DNA from 2 places in the Paenibacillus sp. XP01 genome. Region 2 is predicted to be linked to the other one. Evidence: riboswitches for the same ligand, from Rfam matches in the RefSeq annotation. Region 2 holds a riboswitch; the other holds the start of a gene.

Region 1 (15,954 bases), 2.0 Mb from region 2:
CTGGTGCTCACATTGATCCGGGCCGCGATGTCCCCGGCGGTCACTTCTTTGGTCTGCTGCAGGAGAAATTCCAAAATCTCGCGTTGCCGCTTCGAAATATTCATTGTTGTGGTTCCGTTCAGGAATTGGATTTGAGGCGTTCAACCAGTGCCTCGTATTCCGGGCTCTTCAGGAAGTTTTCAATGGAGATGTGCTCCGCGTTCGGCGCGACCGTTTTGGCCCGGTCGGTCAGCGTTTTTTGCGTAATGACGATATCCGCATCCTGCGGAATTTCGCTGATCGCCGTATTGGTGACGTTCACGTCCACACCGGCCTGCTTCATTTTCTTCCGCAAAATCGAAGCACCCATCGCGCTTGATCCCATTCCCGCGTCGCACGAGAACACGATTTTGTTGACATCTTTCTTCACTGCGGAAGCCCCGATGTCTGCCGCACGGTCTGCTTCACGGTTGTCGTTGGCTACGGTTTCGTTCGCCGTCTTGCCTTGATTTTTCATTTCTTTCATCCGGTTGGATGCAGCTTCCAAATCCTCGTCTTTTTGTTTGCCCGTTTTGAGCAGAACGGCAGCAACCAGGAAGGAAACGACCGCTGCAATGATTACGCCTGCCAACATCGGAACGTACCCGCCCTTAGGTGTCAACAAGAAATAGGCGATGATACTTCCCGGAGATGGAGCGGATACGAGTCCCGCACCCGTCAACATGAACGTCAGCGTTCCAGCGACGCCACCCGCAATAGTGGCCAGGATCAGGATCGGTCTCATCAGGATGTAAGGGAAATAAATTTCGTGAATCCCGCCAAAGAAATGGATGATGGCAGCACCTGGAGCCGAAGATTTCGCAGAACCACGGCCAAAGAAGCAATATGCCAGCAAGATACCAAGTCCGGGACCCGGATTTGATTCCAGCATAAACAGTATGGATTGACCGAGATCTCTAGCCTGATCCGTTCCCAAAGGCGTCAAAATCCCATGGTTAATGGCATTGTTCAGGAAGAGCACTTTTCCCGGCTCGATGATCAGGTTGACGAGTGGCAGCAAGCCCAGATCCATCAATCCTTGAACACCCGCTGACAAAACTTTGCTCAACGCTTCGATCAGAGGACCGATCCCTTTCAGGGCGATCAAGGCCAGAATTCCGCCAATAATACCGGCAGAGAAGTTGTTGACCAACATTTCAAAACCGGATTTGATCTTACCTTCAACGGCTTTGTCAAACTGTTTGATGATCCAAGCCGCAAGCGGACCTGCGATCATTGCGCCAAGAAACATCGGAATGTCGCTGCCCACGATGACGCCTATGGTCATAATCGAACCCACGACGCCCCCGCGCGTGCCATGCACCATCGTGCCGCCCGTATAACCGATCAGCAATGGCAGCAAATATTTGATCATCGGATCAACGAGCTGCGCAAAATCGGCGTTAGGGAACCAACCCTTCGGTATGAATAAAGCCGTGATCAAGCCCCATGCGATAAATGCACCCATGTTCGGCATAACCATGCCGCTCAGGAAACGTCCGAACTTTTGCACGCCTACCCGCAGTCCTTCGGCTTTCCCGGACTTTGCGTCCACTGAACTCATATTGATAACCTCCTCAACATGTTAAACCTTGACTCGACTGAACATATCAACACGCAGTTCAGATGAATAAAGGTACAAATCCTGTATTCGTGATTTTCAAGTTCATACTAAATGAAAACGGTATCCCTTACAACGAAATGAAAATCAACTCCCGTCATGAACGTTGATGACAAGATTTAAATTGGATCTGTTTTGCGTTGTCGCAAGTTCAACAGCAACGTACCAATTCCTTCTATGTATCATGCCCAATCATAGCCCTGGCTTATTAAAACAAGAATGCATAATATAAAAAAACAGTGTTTTTTAAGAGGCACAAGAGGTACACCCTTTCAAACTTTCCCCTTAAACAACGCAAAAAAGCCAAGCGGCAGCTTGGCCGCATCGGCTTTTCAAACCCATGAAATATACACTTTTATTTTCAGTAATAATACGTAAATTAGTGCAAACGATTATTCTTCGGTATGCTTCCGGTAGGCATCCGCGTCCAGCAGCCCTGACAGCGCCACGCTCAAATCGCCGTCCACGCGAATTTCAACCATCCAGCCTTCTTCATAAGGAGAAGTGTTGACCAGCTCCGGCGCCTCTTGCAGCGCCTCGTTTACGGCCACAACGATTCCTCCCACGGGCGCAAACAGATCCGAAACCGTCTTTACGGATTCGATCGTTCCAATGCCTGCCTCCGCTTGCACATTCGAGTCAAGGTCAGGCAGTTCAACAAACACAATGTCACCCAGCTGATGCTGCGCGAATTCGGTTATGCCTATACGCACAGTATTTTCACCGACGGTTTGCACCCATTCGTGTTCTTCACTGTACAGGAAATCGTTTCTCAATTCGCTCATTTGGTTATCCGCCTCGCTTTTTCATTAGTGGAGTGCATGCGTTCCTTGACCTTCCCTTTTTCCCAAAACATAGCGTATGACATGTCGGCCATAAATGTCAATATACCTAACAATATATTCTTTTCACCCTCCAAAAAGTGACATCCTTTTTATAGGCATTCAATCATATACTGGATATGGAATCGCTACCTTGTCGGAAACACGAACATTAAAAGGGCGAAAAAAAATAAATATTCGCTTTTATTCTCTATTCTTATGATATAGTTCTTGACACAAATAGCTTTAACGCGTTTTAATTGAGGTGAGAAACAACTGACAGAAGCAATATTCGCGGATGAACGTAAAGGGAGAGATCACCCCGTCCCGCTTCGGGATCGTGTGGTGGCGCCGAAGGAGTAAACCCCCGACAAGCGGCGGGTGAATCTCTCAGGCAAAAGGACTTTTACGGGACGCAACTCTGGAGAGCATCCATTCGCCCAAGAAGGGCGTTTTGATCACCCAAGGGGAAACCTGACGCAATCTGCGACGGGGTAACTCTCAGGTACCAAGGACAGAGCCCAGGAATTCAGCATGCTGCCGCATGCCGGTTCTTTGGCCTGTCCTTTTCCTTTTTCCCCAAAAAACGAAAACAGTGCATAAGAATCCTGCATAAGGCAGCTTCCTCATGACGTATAGACCATCCCTTTTCCGCGGTTTCGTTTCACATTCGGCCCGTCTGGCGGCCTACAACGAGGTGATATGATGTCCGATTTGTTAAGAACTCCTCTCTTCCCGCATTATCAGCAATTCGAAGGCATGCGCTGCATCGATTTTGGCGGCTGGGAACTGCCCGTGCAGTTCAGCGGCATCCAGAAAGAGCATGAGGCCGTGCGCGAACGCGCAGGATTGTTTGATGTATCCCACATGGGTGAATTCATAGTCCAAGGCGAACAAGCCGAGGCCTTTTTGCAGCAAATGACGACCAATGACGTGACATTGCTGGTTCCCGGGCAAGCCCAGTACACATTGATGTGTTATCCGAGTGGCGGGGTCGTCGATGACCTGCTCATCTACAAACTGGAAGAACAGCGCTATATGCTGGTCGTCAACGCCTCCAATATCGAAAAGGATTGGGTATGGCTGCAAGAGCACATCATTGTCGGTGTTGAGATGAGCAACGTATCCGAAGAGACCGCGCTTTTGGCGCTGCAAGGCCCGCTGGCTGCCGATATTCTGGCCAAAGTCACAACGGGTACGAATCTCGGCGACATCGAGCCGTTCCGGTTTGTCCGCGATGCCGACGTATGCGGCGTTACGCTCCTGCTCTCGCGCACGGGTTACACGGGCGAAGATGGATTCGAGCTCTACGTCCCGGCCGATCAGGCCGCCCGGATCTGGGAAGGACTGCTGCAAGCCGGAGCAACGCACGGACTGATTCCTGCCGGACTTGGCGCAAGGGATACGCTGCGCTTTGAAGCAAGATTGCCGTTGTACGGACAAGAGCTGTCCGCGACCATTTCTCCGCTTGAAGCCGGGCTTGGCATGTTCGTGAAATGGAATGCCGGACCGTTTATCGGTCAGGAAGCGCTGCTGCAGCAAAAGAACGAAGGCCCTGCTCGCAAGCTGGTTGGCATTGAAGTGCTGGAGCGCGGAATTCCCCGGCCGCACTATCCGATCTATGCGGATGGCGTACAGATCGGCGAAGTGACGACCGGCACCCAATCCCCTACGCTGAAGCGCAATCTGGGGCTCGCCCTGATCGACAGCAGGCATGCTGCGCTGGGTACTCCGCTTGAGATCGGGATTCGCGGCAAAACATTGAAAGCCGAGGTCGTCAAAACCCCTTTTTACAAACGGACGCGCGCACCAAAGACACCTGATGCAAAAGAGACCATCCAAGGAGCTGATCTAACATGACCAAGCACCGTTACATCCCGATGACCGAGCAGGATCAGAACGCCATGCTGGCAACGGTTGGCGTGGATACGATCGACGACCTGTTCCGCGACATTCCCGAAGACATTCGTTTCCAGGGCGAACTGCCCATTTCTTCCCGGCTCGACGAACACGCGCTGAGTCGCCATATGGCCAAACAGGCCGGAGCTAACGCCCATTTCGATACACACGCCAGCTTTCTTGGCGCCGGCATTTACGATCATCACATTCCTTCCGTCATCAATCACGTCATCTCGCGATCCGAATTTTACACAGCTTACACACCATATCAACCGGAAATCAGCCAAGGGGAGCTGCAAGCGATCTTTGAATTCCAGTCATACATCTGTGAGTTGACCGGCATGGCCGTTGCCAATGCCAGCATGTATGACGGCGCTACAGCCTTTGCGGAAGCCGGGAATCTGGCTGCTGCGGCCACCCGCCGCAAGCAGCTGATCATGTCCAGCACAGTGCACCCCGAGTCCCGCCAAGTCCTGAAAGCATATGCTCACGGCCTGAATCTGGAGATCGTCGAAATTGGCCACAAAGACGGCGTGACCGACTGGGATGCCCTGCAAGCCGCCGTATCTGTGGACACCGCTGCCGTCATGATTCAAAGCCCCAACTTCTTCGGAGCTCTGGAACATGTAAAACAGGCCGCAGACCTCGTGCATGCGCACAAAGGCCTGCTCGTCGTTAGCGCGAACCCGCTGTCGCTTGGCCTGCTTGAAGCTCCCGGCAAGCTTGGCGCCGACATCGTCGTCGGCGACGCGCAGCCGCTTGGCATCGCCGCTTCGCTCGGCGGACCGACTTGCGGATATTTCGCCGTATCCCAGGCTCACATGCGCCGCATTCCCGGACGCATCGTCGGCCAGACGACCGACCGCAGCGGCAAACGCGGTTTTGTGCTGACGCTGCAAGCCCGCGAGCAGCACATTCGCCGCGAGAAGGCGACGTCCAACATCTGCTCGAATCAAGCGCTGCTTGCCCTGAGCGCCTCCGTCTACATGTCCACCATGGGCAGACAAGGAATGATCGACGTGGCCGACCTGAATGTTCAGAAGAGCCATTATGCCCGCCGGATTCTGCAAGCCATTCCGGGCGTGAGCATTGCATTTTCCACACCTACGTTTAATGAATTTGTCATTCGGCTGCCGGAAGGAACGAATATCGAAGCACTGCAGTTGAAATGGCTCAAGGAAGGTTTTATCGGCGGTTATGATCTGGGGCGCCATTATCCGGAACTGGCCGGACATCTGCTGATTGCCGTAACCGAACGCCGCAGCAAAGAAGAGATCGACGAATTCGCACGTGTACTGGAGGGATCGCTGTGACGCAGGAGACAACAACGCAAACCGGAACGAAATCCGCAGTTCAAGACATAAACGGAAATAACAGGGATGCCAACACAGAAACCGCGATGAACCCCGCCGCCAACGTCACTCCCGAGCAATCGCTTATTTTTGAGTTGAGCAGCCCCGGGCGCGTCGCCTATTCCCTGCCGGAATGCGATGTGCCAAGGCAAGAGATCGAATCCCTGATTCCCCGGGAAATGCTTCGCTCCGAAGCAGCCGCATTGCCTGAGGTTTACGAAGTGGATGTCATCCGGCATTACACCGCCCTTTCCCGTCGCAACTTCGGCGTGGATAACGGCTTCTACCCGTTAGGATCGTGCACGATGAAATACAATCCAAAAATCAACGAAGACGTCGCCCGATACAGCGGCTTTGCCAAAATTCACCCCTATCAGCACGAATCCAGCATCCAAGGGGCGCTTGAACTGCTGTACACGCTGCAAAACGACCTTGCCGGCCTGACCGGCATGGATGCCGTAACCCTTCAACCTGCCGCTGGCGCGCATGGCGAATGGACGGGGCTGATGATGATCCGGGCCTATCACGAAAGCCGGGGCGAAACGCGCACCAAAGTCATCGTGCCGGATTCCTCCCACGGCACCAACCCGGCCAGCGCTACCGTTGCCGGCTTCGAGACCGTAACCATCCCTTCCCGTTCGGATGGGCTCGTCGATCTGGACGCCTTGCGCACAGCCGTCGGCAGCGATACGGCGGCTCTGATGCTGACCAATCCGAATACGCTTGGCCTGTTCGAAAAGGACATTCAGGAAATTGCCTCGATCGTGCATGAGGCCGGCGGCTTGCTCTATTACGACGGCGCAAATTCCAATGCCATCATGGGCATCGCCCGGCCTGGCGACATGGGCTTCGACGTCGTGCATCTCAATTTGCATAAAACGATGAGCACTCCGCATGGCGGCGGCGGTCCTGGAGCCGGTCCGGTTGGCGTGAAAAGTCTGCTTGTTCCGTTCCTGCCAAAACCTGTCGTCATACGCGATGATGAAGGCCGATATACGCTTGATCATGCCGGGGACCAATCGATCGGTCGGGTCAAAGCATTTTACGGCAACTTCGGCATCTTGGTACGCGCATATGCTTACATCCGCACCTACGGGCCGGAAGGCTTGCGCCGCGTTTCCGAATGCGCCGTTCTCAACGCCAATTACATGATGGCCCGGCTCGCGCCTTATTACGAGATTCCGTATCCGGGGGTGTGCAAGCATGAATTCGTCATGTCGGGACGCGGCCTCAAGCAATACGGCGTACGCACGCTTGACGTCGCCAAACGTTTGCTCGATTTCGGTTACCATCCGCCAACGGTATACTTCCCATTGAATGTGGAAGAGTGCATCATGATCGAACCGACCGAGACGGAAAGCAAGGAAACGCTTGACGGTTTCATCGATACGATGATCCGCATCGCGAAGGAAGCTGAGGAAACGCCGGAGGTCGTGCTCAATGCACCCTACGGCACGCCTGTGACCCGTCTCGACGAAACAACCGCTGCACGCAAGCCTGTGTTGAACTGCGCCTGCAGTTGATCAGGCCATAACAAAAGCCGCACAAGGTTATCGACAACCGTGTGCGGCTTTCTTGTGCGGCATTTGCAATCGAGGAAAAAAAGCCGGCATCCGCTTTACGCAGATACCGGCATCCATATGCTGCATCGCTGCAGCCCCTTCAATCGGAAAAAGAAAAGACCCTTAAACATCGGGGAAACCCCGAACCCAGTGATGCTTAGATGCTTTTAACCAGTTCAACCACTTGCTCAGCGGTTTGCATATCCAGTGCTTTGGCAGCAAGTTCCTGCATCTCGGCACGGGACAATTTCGTGATCTGACTGCGAGCTGGCAGAATGGAGGTTGCGCTCATGCTGAACTCATCCAGTCCAAGACCAAGCAGCAACGGAATTGCCGTTTCGTCTCCAGCCATCTCTCCACACATGCCAGCCCATTTTCCTTCACGATGCGCCGCATCGATGACCATTTTGACCAAACGCAAAATAGCAGGATTGTATGGTTGGTATAGGTAAGAGACACGTTCGTTCATACGGTCAGCAGCCATGGTGTATTGAATCAGATCGTTCGTTCCGATACTGAAGAAATCAACCTCTTTGGCAAATTGATCCGCAAGAACTGCAGTCGAAGGGATTTCGACCATGATACCGAGTTGGATGCTGTCGGAAACAGCAATCCCTTCAGCTACCAGCTTGTCCTTCTCTTCGAGCAGGACAGCTTTTGCTTCACGGAACTCGCCGAGCGTGGCGATCATCGGGAACATGATGCGCAGGTTCCCGTGCACGCTGGCGCGCAGCAAAGCACGAAGCTGTGTACGGAAAATATCTTGACGGTCCAGACACAGACGAATCGCGCGGAAGCCTAAGAATGGATTCATTTCTTTCGGCAGGTCAAGGTAAGGAAGCTCCTTGTCTCCACCGATGTCGAGCGTGCGGACAACGACAGGTTTGCCTTCCATTTTTTCGAGCACCGTTTTGTACGCATTGTACTGAACGTCCTCGGAAGGAAGTTTGTCTCTGCCCATGTACAGGAACTCGGTACGGTACAAGCCTACGCCTTCGCCGCCGTTTTCCAATACGCCGGCAACATCGTTTGGCGTACCGATGTTTGCCGCCAATTCAACGTGCACGCCATCCACCGTCACGGTTGGTTCGTCACGCAATTTTCTCCACTCGGCGCGTTGTGCATCGTATTGTTCCTGTTTGGAACGATACTCGGCGACTACGTCCTCCGAAGGATTTACAAGCACATGTCCGTCCAGGCCGTCAACGATGATCAAATCACCGTGTTTGGCTTGGGTCAGGATGTCCTTGGTTCCCACAACCGCAGGAATTTCCAGGGAGCGTGCCATGATTGCCGAGTGGGACGTGCGTCCGCCGATGTTTGTGGCAAAGCCTTTAACATATTTGCGGTTCAACTGAGCCGTGTCGGAAGGCGTCAAATCCTCCGCAAGCACGATCACTTCCTCACTGATTTCGGCAGGGCTCATGAATTCGATGCCCAGCAGGTGGTTCAGCACACGCTTCGTTACGTCGCGCATGTCTGCTGCACGTTCCTGCAGGTAAGCACTTTTCATGTTTTCGAACATTTCGATAAATTGGGAAGCCGTTTCGTTCAATGCAAACTCTGCACTGACCATTTCCTCCGCAATTTTCGCTTTGACCGGATCAATCAGTTCCGGGTCGTTCAGAATGAGCAAATGCGAAGCGAAAATTTCCGCTTTTTTCTCGCCAAGCTCTTGCATCGTGCGCTCTTTGATCGCTTCGAGCTCAGCTTGGGATTTCCCCAAAGCCGAGTCGAGTTTAGCGATCTCTGCGTCAACATCGGTAATTTGACGTTTCTCTACAGAGTAATCGGGATGCTCCAAGATAAACGCCTTGGCGATGGCAATGCCCGCCGAAGCCGCGATCCCGGAAACATTAAGCATGGATTTCGCCCAGCCCTTCGTTAACCATAACGTCAGTCAGTGCTTTAAGAGCGTCAGCAGCCTCATCGCCTTCGGAGATGATCGTGATGGTGTCGCCTTGCTCCAGACCCAAGGAAAGAACGCCCAGGATGGATTTCAGGGTTACTTTTTTACCGTTAGCTTCTGCAAAGGATTCTGCGCCTTTGAATTGGTTTGCTTTATTAACCAGGGCTGTCGCCGGGCGTGCGTGGATACCGTCTTCGTCTGTAATTCTGAATGTTTGTTGCATTACAATCATCTCGCTTTCATGAATTTGATTTAGGCATTGCATTATATTTACACTTGCTTGCCATCGTTGGGACAGTTCTTATTTTATCTCAATGATCGGCTGATCGCCAACTTTGAGCACTCCACTCTTCTTGAGTGTTATCGTGGAGCCTTCTGGCAGGTTGGTGAAAATGACTGGAGAAATGATCGACGGAGCGTTTGCTTTTACATACTCCAGATCCACTTCCATAATCGGCTGACCAGCAGATACCAGGTCACCTTCCTGAACCAGTACGTTGAAACCTTGACCTTTCAGTTTCACCGTATTGACACCTATATGAACAAGCACTTCTTTGCCGCCGTCGGACATAATGCCTACAGCGTGTTTGCTTGGAAATACATTAAATACTTTACCATACACTGGGGAGGTAATCGTTCCATCATGCGGCAAAATAGCGAAACCGTCACCTGTCATTTTTTCAGAAAAGACCGGATCAGGCACGTTTGTAATATCAAGCAGCTCTCCGTTCACCGGCATGACGATATCCTCTGGTACAATGCGCTCACCTTGCTCTCCTTGCGCCTTCTCCTCTTCAGGAGTTGGTTTAATTTCTTCCGCCGGAGCTGGTGCAGGCGTGCGTCCTGCAATGATATCCTGCATCTGTGATTTAATCGTATCGGAACGCGTTCCGAAGATGGCTTGAACATTATTACCCACTTCAAGCACACCAGATGCACCCAGTTGTTTCAAACGGTCTTTTTGCACATTCGATTTCTCATTTACTTCAATCCGCAAGCGAGTAATACATGCATCCAGATGTTTAATGTTTTCCTTGCCGCCAAAGGCTTCAAGGATGTTATGCGGCAAATCGTCCGTGGAACCTGAAGAGCCACTGGATGAGGATTCAGGAGATGCTTCTTCACGTCCAGGCGTTTTGAGTTTGAACTTGCGAATGATGAATCGGAAACCGAAATAGTAGATCACAGCAAGAATCAAACCAACGATGATAACGTTCCACCATGGAGTGCGGTTTGGAATGATACCAAAGATCAGGAAGTCAATGAAACCGCCTGAGAAGGTCATCCCGATTTTGACATTAAGCAGCTGCATCGTCATGAACGATAAACCCGCAAAGATACAGTGTACAGCAAACAAAATCGGTGCAACGAACAGGAACGAGAACTCCAGCGGCTCTGTAATCCCCGTCAGGAATGATGTCAGTGCAGCTGAACCCATGATACCAGCAACATATTTTTTATGTTCAGGTCTTGCTTCATGGTACATCGCAAGTGCGGCTGCTGGCAAACCGAACATCATGAACGGGAATTTACCGACTTGGAACGTTCCGGCAGTCAGCGCAACGCCGTCACGCAGCTGGCTGAAGAAAATCTTTTGGTCTCCGCGAATGACTTCACCCGCTTTGTTCACATACTCTCCGAACTCAAACCAGAATGGGGAGTAGAAAATGTGATGCAGCCCGAACGGAATCAGTGACCGTTCTACTACACCGAAGATGAAGGCCGACAGGGTCGGGCTTGTATCAACCATGAAGTGAGAAACGGCATTTAATCCATTCTGAATTGGAGGCCAGATGACCACGAGCAGCAACCCGAGCAGCAGGGAAACTACCGAAGTGACAATTGGAACAAAACGTTTACCCGCGAAAAATCCAAGGTAAGACGGCAGTTCAATTTTAAAGAAACGATTGTAGCACAGTGCTGCGATGATACCGACAATGATACCTCCAAATACCCCTGTGCTTAAAGTTGGAATACCCAGGATACTCGCATAACCTGGCACATTGCCAATCATGGCAGGTGTAACACCTACGGCAGAGCCCAAAGTTACGTTCATGACCAGATAACCGATGATGGCTGCAAGTCCTGCAACGCCTTCACCTCCAGCCAGCCCGACGGCTACGCCGACCGCAAACAGCAATGCCAGATTATCAAATACGATCTGACCTGCGTTCATCATGATGGTTGCAATTGAGTTTACCCAAGGGGTATCGAGCGCAGTAACATATTGCAGGAAATCCGGATTTACCAGCATGTTACCAATTCCGAGCAGCAAACCTGCGGCTGGCAGAATCGCTACAGGCAGCATGAGAGCTTTACCTACTCTTTGCAATACACCAAAAAGCTTTTTAAACATCGCGTCGTATTCTTCCTTTCATGTGAGTATGTCGTGATGCAAGCAAGGGAACACAAAAAAGGCATGAACTAATAAAAGTGAACTGTGCCTACCTTGGGGTATAGCATACCCTTAAAAAGGTAGAACAATCACACTCTAATTAACTCATGCCTGATCGAGTCAGTAACACGTCGCTTATGTTTATTCAGTTGCTTGATTACGGTCACCATTGTAGCATCACTTTGGACGCATTGCAAGCCTTTACAGAAAAAACGTTATTCCGGTGTTATTTCAGAGCTTATTTTACTGATTTTCTTCTTTCCGCTGGTTCAGCCGCTGAAGATGTATCGTTAAGTAGCCAACTTCTGCCGGATAAACAGGCAGCTTTAGTCGTTGCTCCATCACTTTGGTCAGCTTCCATGCAAGCGAGTACATTTCGGGATACTCCAATTTGAGCAGGGAATCCAGCTTGTGAAGCTCCTCCACTTTATCTCCGCGACGTATACGCTCAAGGGCAAACCGTAGATGCGTTAACAGACGGGAATAATCCAATGATTGCGTTTCAAAAGAATAATCCAGCTGGTCTGCGACCAGATTCACCAGATCCGTAATTAACTGCGAATGCTGCCGCACCTGGGAGATGTTCTGGTTTGTCATCGCGCTATAAATATGCAGCGCAATAAATCCGATTTCATCCCTTCCCAAATCTACGCCCATTTTGTCCTTGATCAGCCTGACGGCATACTCGCCCATCCGAAACTCTTCAGGGTATATCTCCCGGGTTTCGTACAGGAACGGATTTTGAATGACGATGCCCTGTTCCTTGCGCTTCAATGCAAAAGAAATATGATCCGTGAGCGCGATATGAATATGCTCGTTCAACGGCGCGTCCGCTCGCTCTGAAATATACGTAACCAACTCGTTAATGATCTCGATCAACGCCTCGTCCACTTGCGGAAGAAGCTGCTTATATTGCTCCTGCTCTTGCTGGTTCTTCAAAATGAACATTTTCTCCACAGCCATCAGCGGAAGGATATCGCCTGTTTTTCGGTTAAAGCCTATGCCCTTGCCGATGACGACGACCTCACCATGTTCGGGATGCTGTGCAATGATTACATTATTGTTCAGGGCTTTGGCTACGTGTAGGCCGCTCAATGTTCGCACCTCTTTTTATCAAACCGTCTTGATTCTTCCGATAGTCGATTGCAACGTCTTTTCATACATGAAATAAAAAGAACGAAAAAACACCCGGCGCGGGCAAACCACGCCGGACGTCTCGCTTAAAAAGTAACAAAATTTCGCGTCAAGGTCAATAGAGCTGCCTTACGGCACAAGCATTCCCTACTCTTCCGTTCCCGCTTTATTCAAAATGGTGTCTGTTGGCGATGCTGCCACAGCAACCGGCGTCGCTGTTTTGGGCTTGGTTAACCCCTGAATCAGCTGCTCCACATCGATGCCGGACACGCTCTTAAGCATTTCCGGCGCAGTCGCCATCAATTCGGTGACATAATTGCTCACGCGAGCTGCACCTTCGCCTTTGCCTGTATCCACGACCGTCAACTTGTCAATGGAAGAGATCGGTTCCGCAATTTTGCCGGCAAGCTCAGGCAGCATTTTGACGATGATGTCCAATACCGCGGCTTCGCCAAACTTCTGGAACGCCTCGGCCAGCTTTTCTTTGGCTTCCGCTTCGGCAAGACCTCGCAGACGGATAACCTCGGCATCCGCCGAACCTTTTGCCAGTTCGGCATCAGCCACGGCCTGACCTTCAAGCCGCTTCTGCTCGGCCGTTGCCTTGGCCTGCGTCTCGATCGAATACTGCACCGCATCCGCTTCGCGCATTCGTTTTGCCTTGTCGGCTTCGGCAGCCTGCTCGACGGCGTAACGGTCCGCCTCGGCCTTTTTCTTCACTTCCGCGTCGTATTGCTTCTCACGAACCATGATTTCTTTCGCCTGCAGGTCGATTTCCCGTTCTTTCCGAACCAATTCAACCTTCATCTGCTCTTCAACCACCGTTTGTTTCGCCCGGGCTTCCTGAATGTGGTAGGCCTGGTCGGCTTCCGCTCTAGCTGTATCCTGATCTCGTTTAAACGCCGCCACTTTCAGCTCTTTATCCTTTTCGGCTTCCGCAATGTTCGTATCGCGCAGCAGTTCCGCCTTTTGTCCCTGCTCTTCCGCGTTGGCCTTCTGAATTCTGGCATCTCTGACGGCCTCAGCCTCGGCAATCTCGGCATCCCGTTTCACGGCAGCGATTCGCGGCTTACCGAGCGCATCCAGGTAACCCTGCTTGTCGCGGACGTCTTTAATGGTGAATGACACGATTTGCAGACCCATCTTCTTCAGATCTCTTGCTGCCACGCCCTGAACCTCCTGCGCAAAACGATCACGGTTCCGATAGACCTCTTCCACCGTCATTGTGCCCAGGATGGCACGCAGATGCCCTTCAAGCACTTCCTGTGCTTCCCCGCGCAGCGCTTCCACCGGTTTGCCGATAAACTGCTCGGCTGCCGTCGCCACGTCCTCGACCGAACTTCCTACCTTGATGATCGCGACGCCGTCCGCAATAACGGGCACCCCTTGCTCGGTATAAACTTCCGGCGTGGTTACGTCGAGCTTGTGGGACAGCAGCGAGATGAACTCGGACTGCTGAAAGACCGGCCAAATAAATGCACCGCCGCCGCGCACGATTTTGATTTTCCTGCCGGATTCGTCCTCGGATATATTTTTGTTGCCCAAAAATGAACCGGTTACAATCATCGCTTCATCAGGACCCACCGTTTTGTATCTGGCCCAGAACGCAAGACCCAAAATCAAAATCACGCCGACAACAATCGCGGGAACCAACAACACTTCCATATCCAGATTCATTCCACATCTCTCCCCTTCTCGTTGTAAATGGTAATCAATACTACATCATACGCGCTAAACCCCTGTGTTACTTAAGTACATCCTCTTCCCATTCGGACACACGCAGCACGCCATCCGATATGTCTACTACAACGACACGCGCCCCAGCCGCAATGGGGCGATGTTCGAAGCTCGATGCGGTATGGATCGTATTGCCCGAGGCAATGCGTATCATGACTTCCCCGAAACCCTTTTCCGGCACGGGAATCGTGATCTCGCCGATCTTTCCCGCCAGTTCCTGCATGGAGAAACCGATGGACACCTCACTGTTGCGGCTCGGCTTAATATAAGCAAAGAACACCAGCATGGCTGCAGCGACTCCGATCAACAGGGCCAGAATCAAGGCGGCCATCGTACTTACCGAGCTGTAACGCGTCAGCATAATTCCCGCCCCGCCAAAAGCAGTAATGGAACCAGCCAGTACAACCGGTTTGAAAATATCAACGCCCGGAAACTCGAAAGCACCATCCAGCAAACCATCAATCAGATCTCCCAGTATCAGGCTGACGACCGCAAATATCGCTCCCCCGATCAAACACCCCCAATAAATCGACTCCATCCCTTTACCTCCCCTCTTCTGCTGCAACTCCATTTCGATAGATGACTTTCCTCATGTAAATAAATACGTACCAAATCCGGATATGTTTCAAAATCTTCCCTCTTTTGTCTTGAGCGCCCGTTATTGGGCATAATCGCATTCAAAGCATGCAAAAAAGCCGTAAAGCTCCCCGCTGGGGAACCTTACGGCCCAAATCTGAAATGAAACGATCCATATAGGCTTACAGAGATGCCTTGTAGATGGATACAACATCCTCACGCTGCAGCTTTTTGAAGTTGCCGAAAGGACCAAACAGCATCGCTTTGTCAGCCATAACATCGATTTTGCTGTCATCGATATCATAATCGGCCAAACGGCTAGGCGCTCCGATGGAGGTCCAGAATTGACGAAGAGCTTCAATACCTTCCTCGGCAACCTGCTTGTCCGATTTCCCTTCCGGATTCACGCCGAATACGTTGACCGCCAAACGTTTGAAGCGATCCACTTTGACGTCGATATTATGCTTCATCCAGTGCGGGAACAGGATCGCCAGACCGCCGCCATGCGGAATATCATACACGGCCGACACGGCATGCTCGATATTGTGAGTCGCCCAATCGCCTGCAAGGCCCATGTTGAGCACGCCGTTGAGAGCCATCGTACCGCAGTACAGAATGGTCTCGCGCAGTTCATAGTTTTCGAGATCTTCGATGAGGCGAGGGGCCACATCCATCACAGTGCGCAGAATCGTTTCGCAGAAACCGAGCTGCACGGGCGTGTTTTCATCCAGATGGAAATAATGCTCGAGCACGTGGGACATCATGTCGACCATGCCGTAAACGGTTTGGTCACGAGGCACCGAATACGTATTCACCGGGTCGAGAATGGAGAACGTAGGGAAAGAAACCGGGCTGCCCCATCCCAATTTTTCTTGGGTATCCTGATTCGTGATGACGGAACCCGAGTTCATTTCCGATCCGGTAGCCGCCATG
Region 2 (15,954 bases):
TTCCCGATAAAATAATCTCTTCTCCCGTTTCTTCATTGACGATCCGATGATCCTGCTCATGGATGGAGAGGTGCTCCAGCCTGATCGTTTGACCGGACGCCACTGCGGTACCCGACTTGCGCAACTGGACCTCGATTCGGGCGGCCAACTCATCCGGATGAAACGGTTTGGTCACGTAGTCGTCCGCGAATTCAAGCCCGTGCAGCTTGTCGTCAATCGACGTCCGGGCCGAAAGCATGACGATCGGGACCGCGGGATGTTCCTTTTTGAGTCGTTGCCCTACCGTGAATCCGTCCAATCCGGGCAGCATCACGTCGAGAATAATCAAGGAGCATCCATTTGCCGCCTCCGTGGCTCCTTCGCCGCTTGCGAGCCAAACGACGTCATATCCTCGTTCTTCAAGGTCATCCCTGACCCATGCGGAAATTTCGATGTCGTCCTCAATGTATAACAATTTTGGTTTCATGCGTATCATCGTTTCCTTTCTGCTTCTTTGAGGTAATATATCTCAATTATACCTAAACTGCCGATATCACGTCGGTTCATGTTCATTATGATTGGAGGAATGCATCACATGCTGCTGGAAGCCATCTATCACCAATCCAAACGCAATTGGGCCTATGCCTACGACAAAGATACGATTCGTCTCCGGCTTCGCGCCAAAAAAGACGATCTCACCGAGGCCCTTGCGCTGACCGGGGACAAATATGCCTGGGAAGAAACGAGAGCCTTGATTCCTTTAAGCAAGTATGCCTCCGATTCCATGTTTGATTACTTCGAAGGAGAGGTCAAGCCGCCCTATCATCGGCTGAAGTACGCCTTTTTGCTCAAAAGCGGGCAAGAGCAGATCTGGATGACCGAAACCGACTTTCAAGAGGAGGAGCCTGACGATCCCGGCCGCATGTTCCAGTTCCCGTACATACATCCCGGAGCCGTTTTTGAACCGCCGGATTGGGTCAAAGACGCCGTATTCTATCAAATATTCCCCGAACGATTCGCCAATGGCGATCCTTCCCGGAATCCGAAGGACATTGAACCATGGGGCAGCGAACCTACGCCTTTCAACTTTTTCGGCGGAGATTTGCAGGGTGTCATGGACCATCTCGATTATTTGAGCGAGCTCGGCATCACGGCCATCTATTTCACTCCGATTTTCCAAGCAACCACAAACCACAAGTACGATACGGAAGATTATCTGAAAGTGGATCGCCATTTCGGAGATGCGGAAACGATCAAACGCCTGGTGGAACAGTGCCATAAGCGCGGAATCAAGGTGCTCCTCGATGCGGTGTTCAACCATTCCGGCAAAACGTTCGCTCCCTTCGTCGACGTACAACAGAACGGGTCGAAATCCCGTTATGCGAACTGGTTTCACGTTCATGAGTTTCCCCTTGACGTGAAGGACGGCGTACCCACGTACGATACTTTCGGTTTTGAGCCGCATATGCCGAAGCTGAACACGGAAAATCCCGAGGTCAAGGAATATCTGCTCAAGGTCGCGGAGTATTGGATCAAGGATGTCGGAGCGGACGGATGGCGGCTGGACGTGGCCGACGAAGTCAACAATGCGTTCTGGCAGGATTTCCGGCGCGTGGTCAAGCAAGCCAACCCGGATGCCTACATTTTGGGCGAAGTGTGGAACGAAGCTTCGGCATGGCTGCAGGGCGACCAATTCGACGCCGCGATGAATTATCCGTTCACCGAAGCCGTTAACCGCTTTTTTGTGATGGGAAAGATGCATGCGGATCAATTCGTGCATGCCATGGCAAAACAATTGTCCAGATATGTACACCAGGCCAGCGAGGTTGCATTCAACCTGCTGGACAGCCACGATACGCCAAGACTGCTCACGTTGGCTCAAGGGGATAAACGCAAGATGAAGCTGGCAGCCTTGTTCCAGTTCAGCTACATGGGAGCCCCCTGCATCTATTACGGGGATGAAATCGGTCTGGAGGGCGGGGGAGATCCCGAATGCCGCAGATGCATGGAATGGGACGAAGCGAAGCAAGATCGAGAGCTGCTGGACTTCTACAAAACAATCATTGCGCTTCGCCATGCCCATCCCGCCCTGCGTGCGAAAGGCAGCATCCGCTTCCCGCAAGCAAGCCCAGGCGGCAGCCAGCTGGTGCTGGAGCGGCAAAGCGACGAGGAACGCATTCTCGTGTTATTCAACCGCTCCGAAGAAACGGCCATGTTCGAGCTTGAAGCAGGCGAAGGAGAATGGGCCGATTTGTTGGAGAGCGACCACCGGATCGCCCTGGAAGGAGGCACGCTCGCCGTGGAGCTTCCCGCCTATGGATATGCCGTTCTGGGAACCACGCCGCTGAAACCCGAGTAAGTGCCCCATGCTCAAAAAAGCCGATGCGGCTCTTCCTATGGAAGAACTTGCATCGGCTTTTAAATATCGATGAAATCATGGCAATGACACCATTTCCGTCTACTCGGAAGGTTGTTCTTCTCCCGTTTGCAGTTCAGGCTCGGGCGCACGCTTCGCTTTCGGTCTGGCCAGCTTCTCCATCATTTTGCGCCCCGTCGGCGTCTGCGCCAAACCTCCCTGGGCCGTCTCGCGATGCCTGCTCGGCATGGCGCTGCCCACCTCCAGCATCACATCGATCACTTCGTCCGAAGGAATCGCGCTGCGCACGCCAGCCAGGGCCATATCCGCGGCAGCCAGTGCAGTCACGGCACCCAGCCCATTGCGGACGATGCAAGGGATCTCTACTAGCCCGGCCACCGGATCGCAGATCAGGCCCAGCGTATTTTTGAGCGCAAGACCGACTGCATGCACGACCTGCTCCGGCGTGCCTCCGCGCAGCTCCACCATTGCGCCTGCTGCCATGCCAATCGCCGAGCCCACTTCAGCCTGGCAGCCCCCTTCGGCTCCCGAGATGAAGGAATTGTTGGCAATGACGTATCCGATGGCTCCGGCACAGAACAAACCATTGACCAAATGCTCGTCATTCCAGCCAAACCGCTCCTGGGCGCTAATGAACACGCCGGGGATAATGCCGCAGGAACCCGCCGTCGGCGTCGCCACGATGCGTCCCATGGAGGCATTCACCTCGGATACGCACAGCGCATAGGCCATTGCAAGCGCAGAAGCATCACCCGAGCAGGTTTCTCCGCTGCGAATGTACGCGGCCATCTTTTTGCCGTCTCCGCCCGTCAATCCGCTGCGCGAAGTGGTGTCCTCCGTCAGTCCTTTACGCACAGCCTCCTTCATCACCTGATAATATTCCGACATTTGCCGCACAACGTCCGTTTCCGGGACATTGGTTTCCTTTACCTGCTCCTCGACCATAAGCTGCGCAATCGACTTGGATTCGGCCGTGCAGATGGCACTCAGCTCGTGCAAATGTTTAAACCGCATCGTGACCCACCCCTCTCTTCAAATCAATGACCCGAACGTCCAGCATATGTTCCAGGGTACGCAATCGGTTCAGCATCTCCGCGTTTGGCGGACCGTCCATCTCCATCGCCGTCAACGCTTCGCCGTCGCGGGCTTTGCGGTCTACCTGCATGTAACCGATGTTCACGCCGGAGGAACTGACCGTTGACGTCACCGAGGCAAGGACGCCGGCCTTGTCGGAATGGCGCAGGACCAATGTGGGGAATTCGCCGCTGATCTGCACGCGGAAATCGTTCAGCGCGTGCACCGATACGCTGCCGCCGCCGATGGAGGCACCAACCAGCGAGCATTGACGTTCGCCGTGCCACAGTTCGATCTTGACGGTATTCGGATGCGGGGCAGGCAGGCCGCTCGTATAGAATTCGACATCCATTCCGGCTTCTTCCGCATATCGCTCCGCATCCGGAATGCGCGGATCGTCGGTTGCATAGTCGAGAAGGCCGCCGATCAACGCAAGATCGGTGCCATGGCCCTGATACGTATCCGCAAACGAGCCGTACAACGTTAACCGCGCCCGCTCGGGCATAAAGCCGAGCCATTGGCGCGCAATTCGGCCGAGCCTTGCCGCTCCTGCCGTATGTGAACTGGATGGCCCCGTCATAGACGGGCCAATAATTGAAAACACATCTTTGAAACGCATCCTGCACCCCTCCATGTAACTGCCCCGCCGACTCCATCATGTCCGAATCCAAGGCATCCATATTTTCACTATGCTTCCTTATAAACACACCAAAAAGGACAGAGAAGGGCCTTTAGCCCTCTCTCTGTCCTCGATGCCTGAGAGTTTCATGATGTTGGTCGATTGTTCGACCCCATCATTTACCCCTTGGGCGGCGCCATGTCATGGCACACTCTCCAGAGCTGCGTCCAACGATGGTACATTTACCTGAGAGATTAACGTTCGTGCCGGGTGCACGCCGCTTGCTCCTTCGGTGCCCGAAGTGGCCGCATGAATGTTTATTCAGCCTGTCCGGGTCTCTCCCACTCGTCATCATTCGCTATATAGGTCATAATCGATAAGTCATGTTCTTGTTCACACATATTACTTACTCATCTTGGTCATTCATATAACAGATTAAACTTCAACACACTTTATGTCAATAAAATTAACGTATTATTACCATACTCGGACGAGTGCCAGATAAACGGCTGCATGATATCGCAAATCCCGGCTGAGAGGCCAATAATGTTTGGAGACGTTGTACATATATACATTGAGGTTCTACATATATTTATATGCATCCTTTTATGGTATTGTTCAGTGATTAGACAGTCTCCCTATCCAACTAGATCAAGTTCGAAGCCTGTCGAAACCAATCCTTCACGGCATTAGCCTGGTCATGTTCCAGGAAAACCGCTCTAAAGCCGCTTCGATTCACCATAAGCTTGGCCCGAACGGATAGCAAGGACTTGCTTCGCTGTCCGGTCGTGGCAGCGGTGTTCACCGTAACGACATGGGGCCTGCGCATTAATGCCGTTCTGCGGGATATGGTCCGGTGACGAAGCGTCAGCTGCTTGCCTTGAATGCTCATCCCTTCATCCTTGAAGCATCCGTATCCCCAAACGGCACATAAGGGCACGAAGAGAAACAGCAGCGCGCCGGCCTGGCCCAGAAATACGGTTCCCGCCGTTCCCAGCACGGCCGCACCCAGAAGCTTCCAGCGCAGGAACAACCAGCGGGCTCGATCCGGAGGGCGGCTGGCAGGTGTGTGCATTTCGAATTGCGGAACGATTCGGGCAAGCAGCTCATTCACATCGCGAACCGGCAGCAGCGGATGAAGCATCATTTTTTTCTCCATCTCCGAAGTCAAGACATATATCTCCACCTCCGCATAACCAAATGGCTGGCGCAGCAGCCCCTCTTTGACCTCCACAGCCTGTACCTTACGGGGAGAAAACACATGCTTTCTCCGGTCGAGCAGACCGGAAACGATGGCAATGTTTCCGCCTTCCTGCTCCACGGTGAACCCGGCATACTTGATCGTAAACAGCACGGCTGACAAGATCCATGCCAGCAAAAACATGACGGGCACAAGTCCGAGCCACCAAATTACGGGCAGCCGCCCGGCCTGTTCAACCAGGTTGCTGTAAAAGTGATCCGGAAGCAGGTCATCTGCGAATGAATAGACCCCTGCACCGAAAACCACGACAAGCGGCAGATTCATCGTTGTCAGCGCTCCGACAAACAATCTGCCGGCTGACAGGCGCAGCAGAACCTCTCGCTTTACCGGGAATGCTGCCCCCTCCATAAGCTCCACACTCTGTCCGGGAGCTTCTCCCTCTTCGCGGCGAACATGCTCTTCGGACCATGGTGCTGCCGCAGGCGCGTCCTCTCTCTTCACCGCTTCACTTCGCTTCTGATATAACCACCGCTCGATCCGCTCGGCCTCTGTAATTGCCAGAGCGGGAAGCACGCCATCCGCCTCAACGCTGCCCCCCGGCGTCTCAATCTTGAGCTGTGCCAGCCGGAGCATCCGCTGAATCAGGGGCTGTTGCGTCTGGACGGAGTGGATGCGGCTGAAATAGATCGATTTCTCCTCCCGGACAAATAGGCCCTGGCGCAGCACAATACGATCGTCCTGCAGCGTATAACTGAATTTACGCCATTTGATCCAACCATACAGAACAAAAGGAAGCGCGATGCACACAACGGCCGCAGCATAGCTGTACCACGGAAATTTGCTCCAGTCCACGCCTTTGATGATGAGTAGTACGATAATCGGAATGATGGACTTCGTTACGGTAAAAAAAGGAAAGAGGACATACATCTTATGTAAACGCTTCGGTTCATTCATCATGATCTTCCACCTTCGCCAGATGACCGATATTGCGCTTCAATTGCTCTGCCTCTGCCCGTTCCAACCCGGCAATGTGGAGCGTAGCTGCCGCCGTAACGATGCTGACTTTGGCAAGTCCATATTTTCGCAGCAGAGGACCGCTCTCCAGTTCCACCTGCTGCACACGCGTCATCGGCACAATCGTATCCGTATGCCACAACCAGCCAGAATGGATCTCCACTTCATCATCAGCGACCCGAAAACTGAAGTGCCGATAACGTAATCCGGGCAAAATCCAGGTATACCAGATTAGTGAAATCATAAAAAGCCCTGTCCCGAGCCATCCCGGCCACTCCACCCAATCTCTAAACCATGCTACGATCAGATATCCGACGGCCAGTAAAATCAACAGCCCATTGACCATTAGGGCCGTCAAGGCTGTTGCTTGTTTAGCTTTCGGGTGGAGGCGCCGCCGTTCTCCGTTGTTATGCTCTGCGTAATCCATTGCGTGACTCACACTCTCCTCCAATTCAATTAAGGCTGATTGGGCAGCTTCAGATCCTTCGCCCAAGCTTGAAGCTTCTCCTTTGTCCATTCTTCGTTCTCACCCATGATCGAGTAGCGCAATCCATTCTCGGTCCAGGATATGTTCCGGATGCTCTTCATATACGAACCCTCTGTGTCACGAACCTCAACCTCGGACTCATCAGGCAGCAGCGTGTCATCACCATCTTCATCCGGCGCCTTGAATACGGTCATACTCACTTCAACCTTGTCGTTGTTGACATAATACAATGTCACTTCGTCCCTGCTGAGCTCTCCGCCGAGTGAAGTCATCTCAATCCGCGACAGCTCCAACTCCCCGTTCATATCCTGCAAAAAGGGTTGCCCCAAAGCTTGTTCGGCTTCTTCCAAACTCACTTCCGAATTCTGCGTTAGATCATTCAGATCCTTCACATCAACCTCCTTGGGGATATCAATCACGAACGTATCCTCGGAAAACTCGGGATCATATTGAATCGGGTCATAGACCATTTCTGACTTTTCATCGCCATAGGTGCTAATGACTTTGACAATCATCCACGTTTTGGGGTCTACCCAATACTCGGAGGAAATGGATAAAGTGCCTTCTTCTTTCGGCGTCAGCTTAATGTGAATGACGTCCTGTCCTTGAAGCTTTTCCTGTCCCATCATATCCACATCATGGGAATCCCGCAACCGTTCCAGCTGATCCACGAGCATCTGCTTCTGGGTCTGTTCGGGCTGTTGTCCCATGGCGGATACGTCCATCGAATACGCCGTGCCTGTCTCTTTTTCGTAAATTGTAATTTCCGTTCCGTTATTGACCGCATAGCTTACGTGGCCGTTCTCCTCTGTTTCCGTGCGCTTTCGCCCTGTCTCTCCATCGACCCATTCCTTAATGTGCATGGTGTGATTCAGCTTGTCGTCCGACCATATTTTCATTTCACCTTCAGCATAATATGATGCGGGTTTCGTTTCTGCAGCGACCACCTTCTCGATCATCTCATCTCCTGACAGGCCAAGCATTTCCTTCTCTGCACAACCTCCGAGCAGTGAACCTGCAAGCAAAGCCGTACCGAGCATCATCCATCCTTTTTTCATCATCCCCATCGTCCTCTCTCATTTTATTCAATGCATTACATCTCAGGCAATCGGCATGCAGCGAGCGTACCGTATCCTTCGGCCGACCACATGCGCATTTCACCTCCGTGCTTGATAGCAATCCGTTTGGCTATGCTTAATCCCAGACCTGAGCTTCCTGCATACGCCTTCCCTTCCTGATTCTGATGTTGAACATAAGGTTCGAAAATACGATCCAGCTGTTCTTCAGGAATAGCAGGCCCTTCATTTTGCACCAGGATCAAGGTTGATCCCTTCCTGAACTTATCCAGCTCTAAATCCAGCGTTGGAATGATCCATTCCGGAAGCGGCTGATCTGAAGCAATGACGCCCAGACCTATCGCCCCGTTCGCTCTTGTGTGACGCAGTGCATTGTTCATCAAATTGTCTGTCAGGCGCATCAGTTGTTCGGGATGAAGGCGGTAAAGGTGATCTGTGCGGACGACCGTTTTTACGTCAATCTGTTCACGCTCGGCAAGTCCTCCATAACTACCAAGCAGCATATCGAAGAACTCTTCTCCTTCCACCTCGACCATGGCCATCTCCAATTCACCGGAACCCAGCGCCGTATACATTTCGAGTTCGCCAATCATCCGTTTCATCCGCTCCACATTTCCGAACAGCACGTCCCAGTACTCCCGTCTCTCGGGCGGTTCCAATTGCGTATCCATACGAATCGCCTCCGCATAGGCACTGATGGACATTAACGGTGTCTTCAGATCGTGGGACAGCGAAGCGACCATGAGCTCTTTCTCTTTTTGCTCCTTCTCCACTTCTGCCTGCGTCTGCCTCACTTTTTCCTGCATTGCATCAAATTGCTTGAGCAGCGTGCCCATTTCATCGCGACGTACCGGTGCGTCATCCATGGGGAACTCTCCCCGCGCAAAAGCATGCATTCTGTCCATCAGCTGTCTCATCGGTCGAAAAAGCTTTCTGGATAGCAGCCAGAGCACGGTGCCATATAACAGGATAAAGAATATAACAGCGGAGCCGACGACCCATGTCGTCCGGACCGAGATGCCTTCAAGCCACTCTCCGCGAAGCATGACGATCTCGTAAATGCCAACCAGTTCACCCTTTTCCCATACCGGCTTTTTCAGCGTAAACGTGCGATGACGAATATGCATGTCGTACAGATCGCGATATAGTTCCGAGCCCCTGACGGTATAAGCCCCGGCAGACCAGGGATCCCCACCGGATGTATACACCCTGATCCCTGACGGCAGATAGAGGTCAAAGTTCACTTGATCACTGGCGAGCCCGGAGAGCGAAGCATAGGCATCAGCAGATTGCAGGCGGTACAGGCCCGGGTCGGACAATGCCTGCTCGATGGGACCCAGCCGTCCGGACAACTCTACATATTCCGCTACGGAGCGCTGATCGTTATAGTAATCGTACAGGGAGAATAGCGCCCAGCCTGCAGCGACAGGCAGCAGCATCACGATGAGGAAAGCAATCATCAGCCAGTACTTCAGCTTCATTCCGCCAAATCTCCTACAAACCGGTATCCGCTGCCCCATACGGTCTGGATCCAGCGTGGTTGATGGGGCTCATCCCCCAGCTTGGCCCGCAGGCTCTTCACATGGACGGTGACCGTACCCGAGCTTCCCGCTACCGGCTGATTCCACACATGTTCATACAGCTCCGCCTTGGTGAATGCCCGGCCCGGATGAGAGGCAAGCAGCGTGAGCAAAGCCCATTCCTTATTGGTCAGTACGATATCTTCCCCATGAAGCTGCACCCGTTGATTCAACAGGTCGATCGACAACCCATCGTTGTACTGTTGATGGGTCGAATCCGGCTTGATGCCCTGATATCTGCGATATCTGTTAAGGTGGGATTCAATGCGGGCCGTAAGTTCGGCCAGGCTGAACGGCTTGGTAATGTAATCGTCAGCGCCCAGGCCAAGACCTCTGACCTTGCTCTCTTCTTCGATGCGCGCACTCATCATGAGCAGCGGAACGTCGCTGATCAGCCGGATATTTTTGCATACCGCGAACCCGTCCATCTCCGGCAGCATCAGATCCAGCAAAACCAATTGGTAGGTCCCTTCCCTGAAATCCTCCCAGCTCTCCAGGCCGCTCGAAGCCCAAGTCACCCCATATCCCTCACGCCGAAGATGGTCCGTCAAAATGCGGGCAATTTCCGGATCATCCTCCACCAGCAAAATATTCACGTGGTCTCTCATCGCTGTTTCATCCTCCCATGACTGTATTGTAGCGAAGAACGTTCATCCCTCCGCAGAGTTTATACTTTCTTCATAAATGCGTTCTTGAATATAAGAGCAAAGGGTACGCAAAAAGAGCCCCCTGATGTCAGGACGCCCCCTCTTTTGTGGTTGACGCATGTTATCGTTATAATTCGCTCTCCAAGGACAGCGCCTTGGCCCTGATTATCGTAGCATGACTGTTTTTGTCGTGGCAAACGCTACCACAAAAAAAGCATAACTCCGAAACTCATCGTTCGGGAGTTATGCTTCCATTTCTTTTTATTGAACTAAATTGCATTCCATGCGAGTGTGCTTCGATTAACCGAAACGACCCATGATGTATTCTTGCGTCAAGCGGTTGTCCGGATTCGTGAAAATATGCTCCGTATCTCCGTGCTCAACCAGGCTGCCCAGGTAGAAGTATGCCGTAAAATCCGAAATCCGGGCCGCCTGCTGCATGTTGTGGGTAACGATGACGATGCGCAGATCTTTCTTCAGCTCCGAAATCAGCTCCTCCACTTTGCCGGTGGACACCGGATCCAGCGCGGAGGCCGGCTCGTCGAGCAGCAAAATTTGCGGGTCCACGGACAATGCGCGTGCAATGCACAGACGCTGCTGCTGTCCGCCGGAAAGAGCCAGTGCCGAATCGTTCAGGCGATCTTTGACCTCATCCCACAGCGCCGCGCGGCGAAGGCTTTTCTCTACAACCTCATCCAGATCCTTCTTCTTTTTCATGCCGCGGTAACGCGGCCCAAACGCGATGTTGTTATAGATGGATTTATGGAAAGGATTGGGCTTCTGCCATACCATGCCGATTTTCTGGCGGAGCTTGATCACGTCCGTTCCCGGTTCGTTCAAGTCTTTGCCATCCATCCAGATATGCCCTTCCGTACGGGAGCCGGCAATTTCGTCGTTCATTCGGTTCAAAGACCGCAAGAACGTCGATTTGCCGCAGCCGGAAGGTCCGATGAGCGCCGTTACGCTCGATTCGGGAAATGCCAGGCTGATCTGTTTGACCGCCTGAAAATGCCCGTAATATATGCTTAACTGTTCCGTACCAAAAGGTATGGCCATGTCGGTTCCTCCTTATTTCGAAGCTGTCATGCGGCGGTAAACGACCCGGCCGATCCAACGAGCACTCAGATTGAACGCCAGTACGAGAAGGACAAGCACGGCCGATGCTCCTGCCGCCACTTCCTTGGAATCCGGCGCGATGCCTTCACTGTTGACTTTCCAGATGTGCACGGCGAGCGTTTCAGCCGGACGGAATGGATTGAGCGGCGATCTTGGGCTCGCAGGATTCCAGTCCGTGAAGTCCAGCGGCGGGCTGCTCATGCCTGCCGTAAACATCAGCGCTGCCGCTTCGCCGAAAATTCGGCCCGAAGCCAGAATTGTACCCGTAATCAAACTCGGCAATGCCACAGGCAGCAAAATGGACGTGATGATCTTCCATTTGGACAGACCCAGCGCAAGCCCGGCTTCTTTTTGTTCCTTCGGCACGGCCCGGAAAGCTTGTTCCGTCGTCCGCACCATCAGCGGCAGGTTAAAGATGGCCAGTGCCATGGCTCCCGAAATCAGGGAAAAGCCCAGGCCGAACGTGTTAACGATCAGCAAGAGACCGAACAAACCGATCACGATCGACGGAAAAGAAGACAATACTTCCACAACGAGTCGAATGAAGTTGGTGATTCGACCCGGTTTGGCATATTCCGCCATATAAATACCCCCGCCCCAACCGAGCGGAATGGTGATAATCAATGTCAAAACAAGCAAAAATACCGAGTTGAACAATTGCGGGCCAATCCCGCCGCCGCCCTTCAGCAGCTGAGGCGCGCTCGTCAGGAAATGCCAATCGATTTGGCCGATTCCGCGCACCAGAATGAAGGCGAGCAGTCCGAGCAGCAGAACGACGATAAATAGCGCCAATGCCACAATAACGGCTGTGGCCACTTTGTCTACTGTTTTAGCTTTCATCTTCATACGCGGTTTCTCCTTTCAAGCAAACGAACCAGCAGGACGAAGACAAACGTCATCACCAGCAGCACGAGCGCCATGCTCCACAGAGCATTGTTGTGAACCGAACCCATCGTTGTGTTACCCATGCTCAAGGTAATTACACTGGTCAGCGTAGAAGCAGACTCAAGCAAGGATGACGGAACGTGCGGCGCATTACCGATTACCATCTGAACCGCAAGAGCTTCACCGAAAGCGCGGGCCATGCCCAAAACGACACCCGTCAGAAGCGCAGGCAGAACCGTTGGGATAATCACGCGATAGATCGTTTGCCAGCGCGTTGCCCCAAGGGCATAGGACGATTCGCGTAATCCTTTTGGCAGTGCGGACAACGCATCCGCCATGATGCTAGTTACCGTTGGCAGAATCATAACGGAAAGCACAAGACACCCTGCCGCGATTCCGATGCCGGCCCCGCCGAAGATGCTTCGCAACGCAGGAACGATGACCGTAAGACCGATAAAGCCGTATACAACGGAAGGAATGCCAGACAACAGCTCGATGGCCGGCTGCAATATCTTTTTCCCTTTGCCCGGCACGATTTCCGTCATGAACAAAGCCGCACAAAGGCTGAGCGGACTTGCAATCAGTGCCGCAAGCAGCGTCGTCGTAAACGACCCGGTAATGAACGGCAGTGCCCCGTAGGATGCAGGTTCAGTGGTCGGGCTCCATGTTTTGCCGAATAAAAACTCGCTCAGACTTACGCCATCCTTGAAGAAAGTCATCAGACCTTTGGATGCGACAAAATATACGATAGAAAACATGACAACGATCAGAAAAACGACACAGATCGACGTATATATGCGTCCCGTCCATTCTTCCCAGTAATGTTTCTCTCTCAAGGGCCGACCCGGTTTAATGCTTTTCACTGCCGTTCCCCTTTCGGTCTGTTCCATAAACTACCATCCTTCTATAATTGGTTTGGGTACAAATATTGGGAAAACATCGGAGCAAACCGCGCAAAGAGGCAGGACCATAGTCCGCCTCTCTCGCTGTATGCGTAGGTTCAAAGATTATTGAGTGACGTTGCCTGCTGCATCGCGTTTAACTTTCATGCCGGATACCGGAATGTAACCCAGCTCCTTAACGTCGTTTTGTTGAATTTCGTCGCTCAGCATGTAGTCCAGGAACGCTTTCGTTGCTGCATCAGGCTCGCCTTTAGTGTACATGTGCTGGTAAGCCCACACTGGATAAGTTCCTGCTTCCACGTTTTCAACCGTCGGCTCAACGCCTTCGTATTTCAAAACTTGCAGGCTGTCATCCAGGTAAGACAGGGCCAAGTAACCAATTGCGCCTGGTGTTTCGGCTACCAGTTTTTTAACCGTACCGGAGGAATCTTCTTGGATGGAACCTTGGATGTCTTTCACTTTGGTACCGAGCGCAAAGTTTTCGAATGTTGCGCGTGTACCCGAGCTGCTTGGACGGTTAACGATCACGATCGCTTGATCCGCACCGCCAACATCTTTCCAGTTCGTGATTTTGCCGGAGAAAATGTCGATCAGCTGCTGCTTTGTCAGGTCGGTCACGCCAGCGTCTTTGTTGCTTACTGGTGCGATGGCCACAACAGCCACTTGATGGTCGATCAATTCTTTGGCTTTTGCTTCGTCTTCGAGTTTCTCTTCGGCAAATACGTCGGAGTTCCCGATTGTGGCTTGGCCTTCGGAAACTTGAGTCAAACCGGTACCGCTGCCGCCGCCTTGCACTTGAACCGTTACGTTTTTATATTCGTCAACTGCCATAAACTTCTGTCCAGCTTGCTCTACCAGTGGTTGCAAAGCAGTCGATCCGACAGCAAGGATGTTTCCGCTCACTTGCTCCGTAGCGGGTTCTCCTGTCGATCCGGAACCATTGCTTGCAGTATCATCTGTCGCAGCATTTTTGTTCGATCCGCATGCAGCAAGCACCAGTACGAACGTTAAGGTCATCAGAATAAACGGCAACTTTTTAAACATAGTTTTGTTTTCCTCCCCCAATGTAGTGATGGCGATTTGCGATTTTTTTTGTTCACCATCAACTCTGTTCTTATTGTAGTTTCGCTATGTCATCTCTAAATCAATGTTTTGTAAACGCAGTGTTAAAAATATGGGCGGTGGTTTCGAAACATCGTAAATGAAATCCCTTCTCGGAGCAGTCGCTCCGGAAACGAACGTTGCTCCAATCGCTGTTGCTTCCGAATTTTTTGATTATATGATCAATGGTTAAAATACGGCCGCAAAGGCGAACGCTCTCGCTCTCCGCATTCATTCATCCTCTACACTACTTAGCTGCTTAGTTTTTCACTAAAAATCTCCCCACGCCTGGGGATGCAAAAAAAGGCCAGTCGTATTTGGACTGGCCTAATCATGAATGATGCAGATCTATGGAACGGAATACTTCTATTAATAGAAGTAAGCTATATGGGAAATGCAGCAGATTGCGACACATTGCTTTAACATATAGAAAAAAGCCGTCTCATGTCGAGTTCAAGACCCGTGCATGAGTACGGCTTTTCGTAAACAATGTTTACATAAACGGCAGTTCCATTCGAGCCCCGCCGGCTAACCAATCAACCACAGCCATAACGCCAACCCTGCCAACGTAGCAAGTAATGTAGGAACGGTTAAAATGATGCCTGCTCTGAAATAATATCCCCAAGTAATTTTGACACCCTTGCGAGATAAGACATGCAGCCACAACAGCGTGGCGAGCGATCCGATCGGCGTCATTTTCGGTCCGAGATCCGAGCCGATCACATTGGCATAAATCAATGCTTCGCGCACGACACCCTCGGCCTGCGTCCCGTGAATGGCCAATGCATTGATCAACACCGTCGGCAAATTGTTCATTACGGAAGAGAGCACCGCTGCAATCATACCCATGCCGAGCGAGGCGGCCAACACGCCGTGTTTGGCAATGGCATCAAGCCATTCGCTCAAATGGTCCGTCAGCCCGGCGTTACGCAATCCATACACGACGATGTACATGCCGATGGAAAAAATGACGATCGACCACGGCGCTTCCCGCACGACCCGTTTCAGGTTAACCGCATCACTTCGGCGAGCCAGCAAAGCGAAAACCAGAGCAACCGCCCCAACGATGGCCGATACCGGGATGGGCAGCACTTCGCTGGACGCATACGCAGCGAGCAGCAATCCGAGCATGTACCAGGATATGCGGAACATCCGCGGATCCCGGATCGCTTCCCTTGGATCACGCGCTGACGCATAATCATAGCGAGCCGGTATGCTTTTGCGATAGAACCAATACAACATGCCGGTACTGGCCCCAAGCGAAATGAAATTGGGCACCATCATGCGCGCAGCATAATCGACAAACGTAATGCCAAAATAATCGGCCGATACGATATTGACCAAATTGCTGACGATTAACGGCAGCGAAGTCGTATCCGCAATGAAGCCGCTGGCCATGACAAAGGCCAAAACCATCCGTTCATCCAATTTCAGCGCCCTTACCATCGCAAGCACAATCGGCGTTAGAATGAGAGCGGCCCCGTCATTGGCGAACAGTGCCGATACCACGGCCCCCAGCATAATGGAATAAATGAATAACTTTCTCCCGTTTCCCCTCGCAAGCTTTGCCATATGAAGGGCAGCCCATTCGAAAAATCCGGTCTCATCCAGAATGAGCGAAATGATAATAATGCCGATAAAGGCAAGCGTTGCATTCCATACAATGGATGCCACATCCACGGCATCACTCAGACTTACCACTCCGCAGAGAAGGGCGAGCAGCGCTCCTCCCGAGGCAGACCAACCGATGCCAAGCCCTCGCGGCTGCCAAATGACCAAGGCGATGGTAAGCACAAAAATAAGTATTGCAATCATCGTCATAATGTCCCCCACGCCACAAATAGCCGTATCCTAGTTAGGTAAGCATTGCCCAACGATCTATTTATACAGGGCGAC

What was found. Region 2 has a riboswitch for glycine ahead of sdaAB (L-serine ammonia-lyase, iron-sulfur-dependent subunit beta). Riboswitches for the same ligand answer to the same signal wherever they lie in the genome.
Region 1: linked by a shared signal. The riboswitch ahead of gcvT (glycine cleavage system aminomethyltransferase GcvT) and the one ahead of sdaAB (L-serine ammonia-lyase, iron-sulfur-dependent subunit beta) in region 2 are both predicted to bind glycine.

The regions. Positions count from the first base shown of each region.
Region 1 covers NZ_CP139481.1:5,428,459-5,444,412, forward strand. The annotation lists gene SNR34_RS24445 (BglG family transcription antiterminator) at 1-104, opposite strand, end outside; gene SNR34_RS24450 (PTS mannitol transporter subunit IIBC) at 119-1,582, opposite strand; gene gcvH (glycine cleavage system protein GcvH) at 2,032-2,424, opposite strand; glycine riboswitch at 2,759-2,876, shown strand; glycine riboswitch at 2,880-2,980, shown strand; gene gcvT (glycine cleavage system aminomethyltransferase GcvT) at 3,166-4,320, shown strand; gene gcvPA (aminomethyl-transferring glycine dehydrogenase subunit GcvPA) at 4,317-5,672, shown strand; gene gcvPB (aminomethyl-transferring glycine dehydrogenase subunit GcvPB) at 5,759-7,234, shown strand; gene ptsP (phosphoenolpyruvate--protein phosphotransferase) at 7,431-9,137, opposite strand; gene SNR34_RS24480 (HPr family phosphocarrier protein) at 9,130-9,405, opposite strand; gene ptsG (glucose-specific PTS transporter subunit IIBC) at 9,484-11,538, opposite strand; gene glcT (glucose PTS transporter transcription antiterminator GlcT) at 11,821-12,672, opposite strand; gene floT (flotillin lipid rafts scaffold protein FloT) at 12,859-14,385, opposite strand; gene SNR34_RS24500 (NfeD family protein) at 14,453-14,983, opposite strand; gene SNR34_RS24505 (iron-containing alcohol dehydrogenase) at 15,204-15,954, opposite strand, start outside.
Region 2 covers NZ_CP139481.1:492,780-508,733, reverse strand. The annotation lists gene SNR34_RS02430 (response regulator transcription factor) at 1-466, opposite strand, end outside; gene SNR34_RS02425 (alpha-glycosidase) at 575-2,338, shown strand; gene sdaAA (L-serine ammonia-lyase, iron-sulfur-dependent, subunit alpha) at 2,438-3,370, opposite strand; gene sdaAB (L-serine ammonia-lyase, iron-sulfur-dependent subunit beta) at 3,360-4,049, opposite strand; glycine riboswitch at 4,172-4,270, opposite strand; glycine riboswitch at 4,275-4,403, opposite strand; gene SNR34_RS02410 (PH domain-containing protein) at 4,696-6,207, opposite strand; gene SNR34_RS02405 (PH domain-containing protein) at 6,197-6,703, opposite strand; gene SNR34_RS02400 (LolA family protein) at 6,721-7,809, opposite strand; gene SNR34_RS02395 (sensor histidine kinase) at 7,845-9,308, opposite strand; gene SNR34_RS02390 (response regulator transcription factor) at 9,305-10,015, opposite strand; gene pstB (phosphate ABC transporter ATP-binding protein PstB) at 10,355-11,110, opposite strand; gene pstA (phosphate ABC transporter permease PstA) at 11,123-12,010, opposite strand; gene pstC (phosphate ABC transporter permease subunit PstC) at 12,013-12,945, opposite strand; gene SNR34_RS02370 (phosphate ABC transporter substrate-binding protein PstS family protein) at 13,063-14,001, opposite strand; gene SNR34_RS02365 (arsenic transporter) at 14,587-15,879, opposite strand.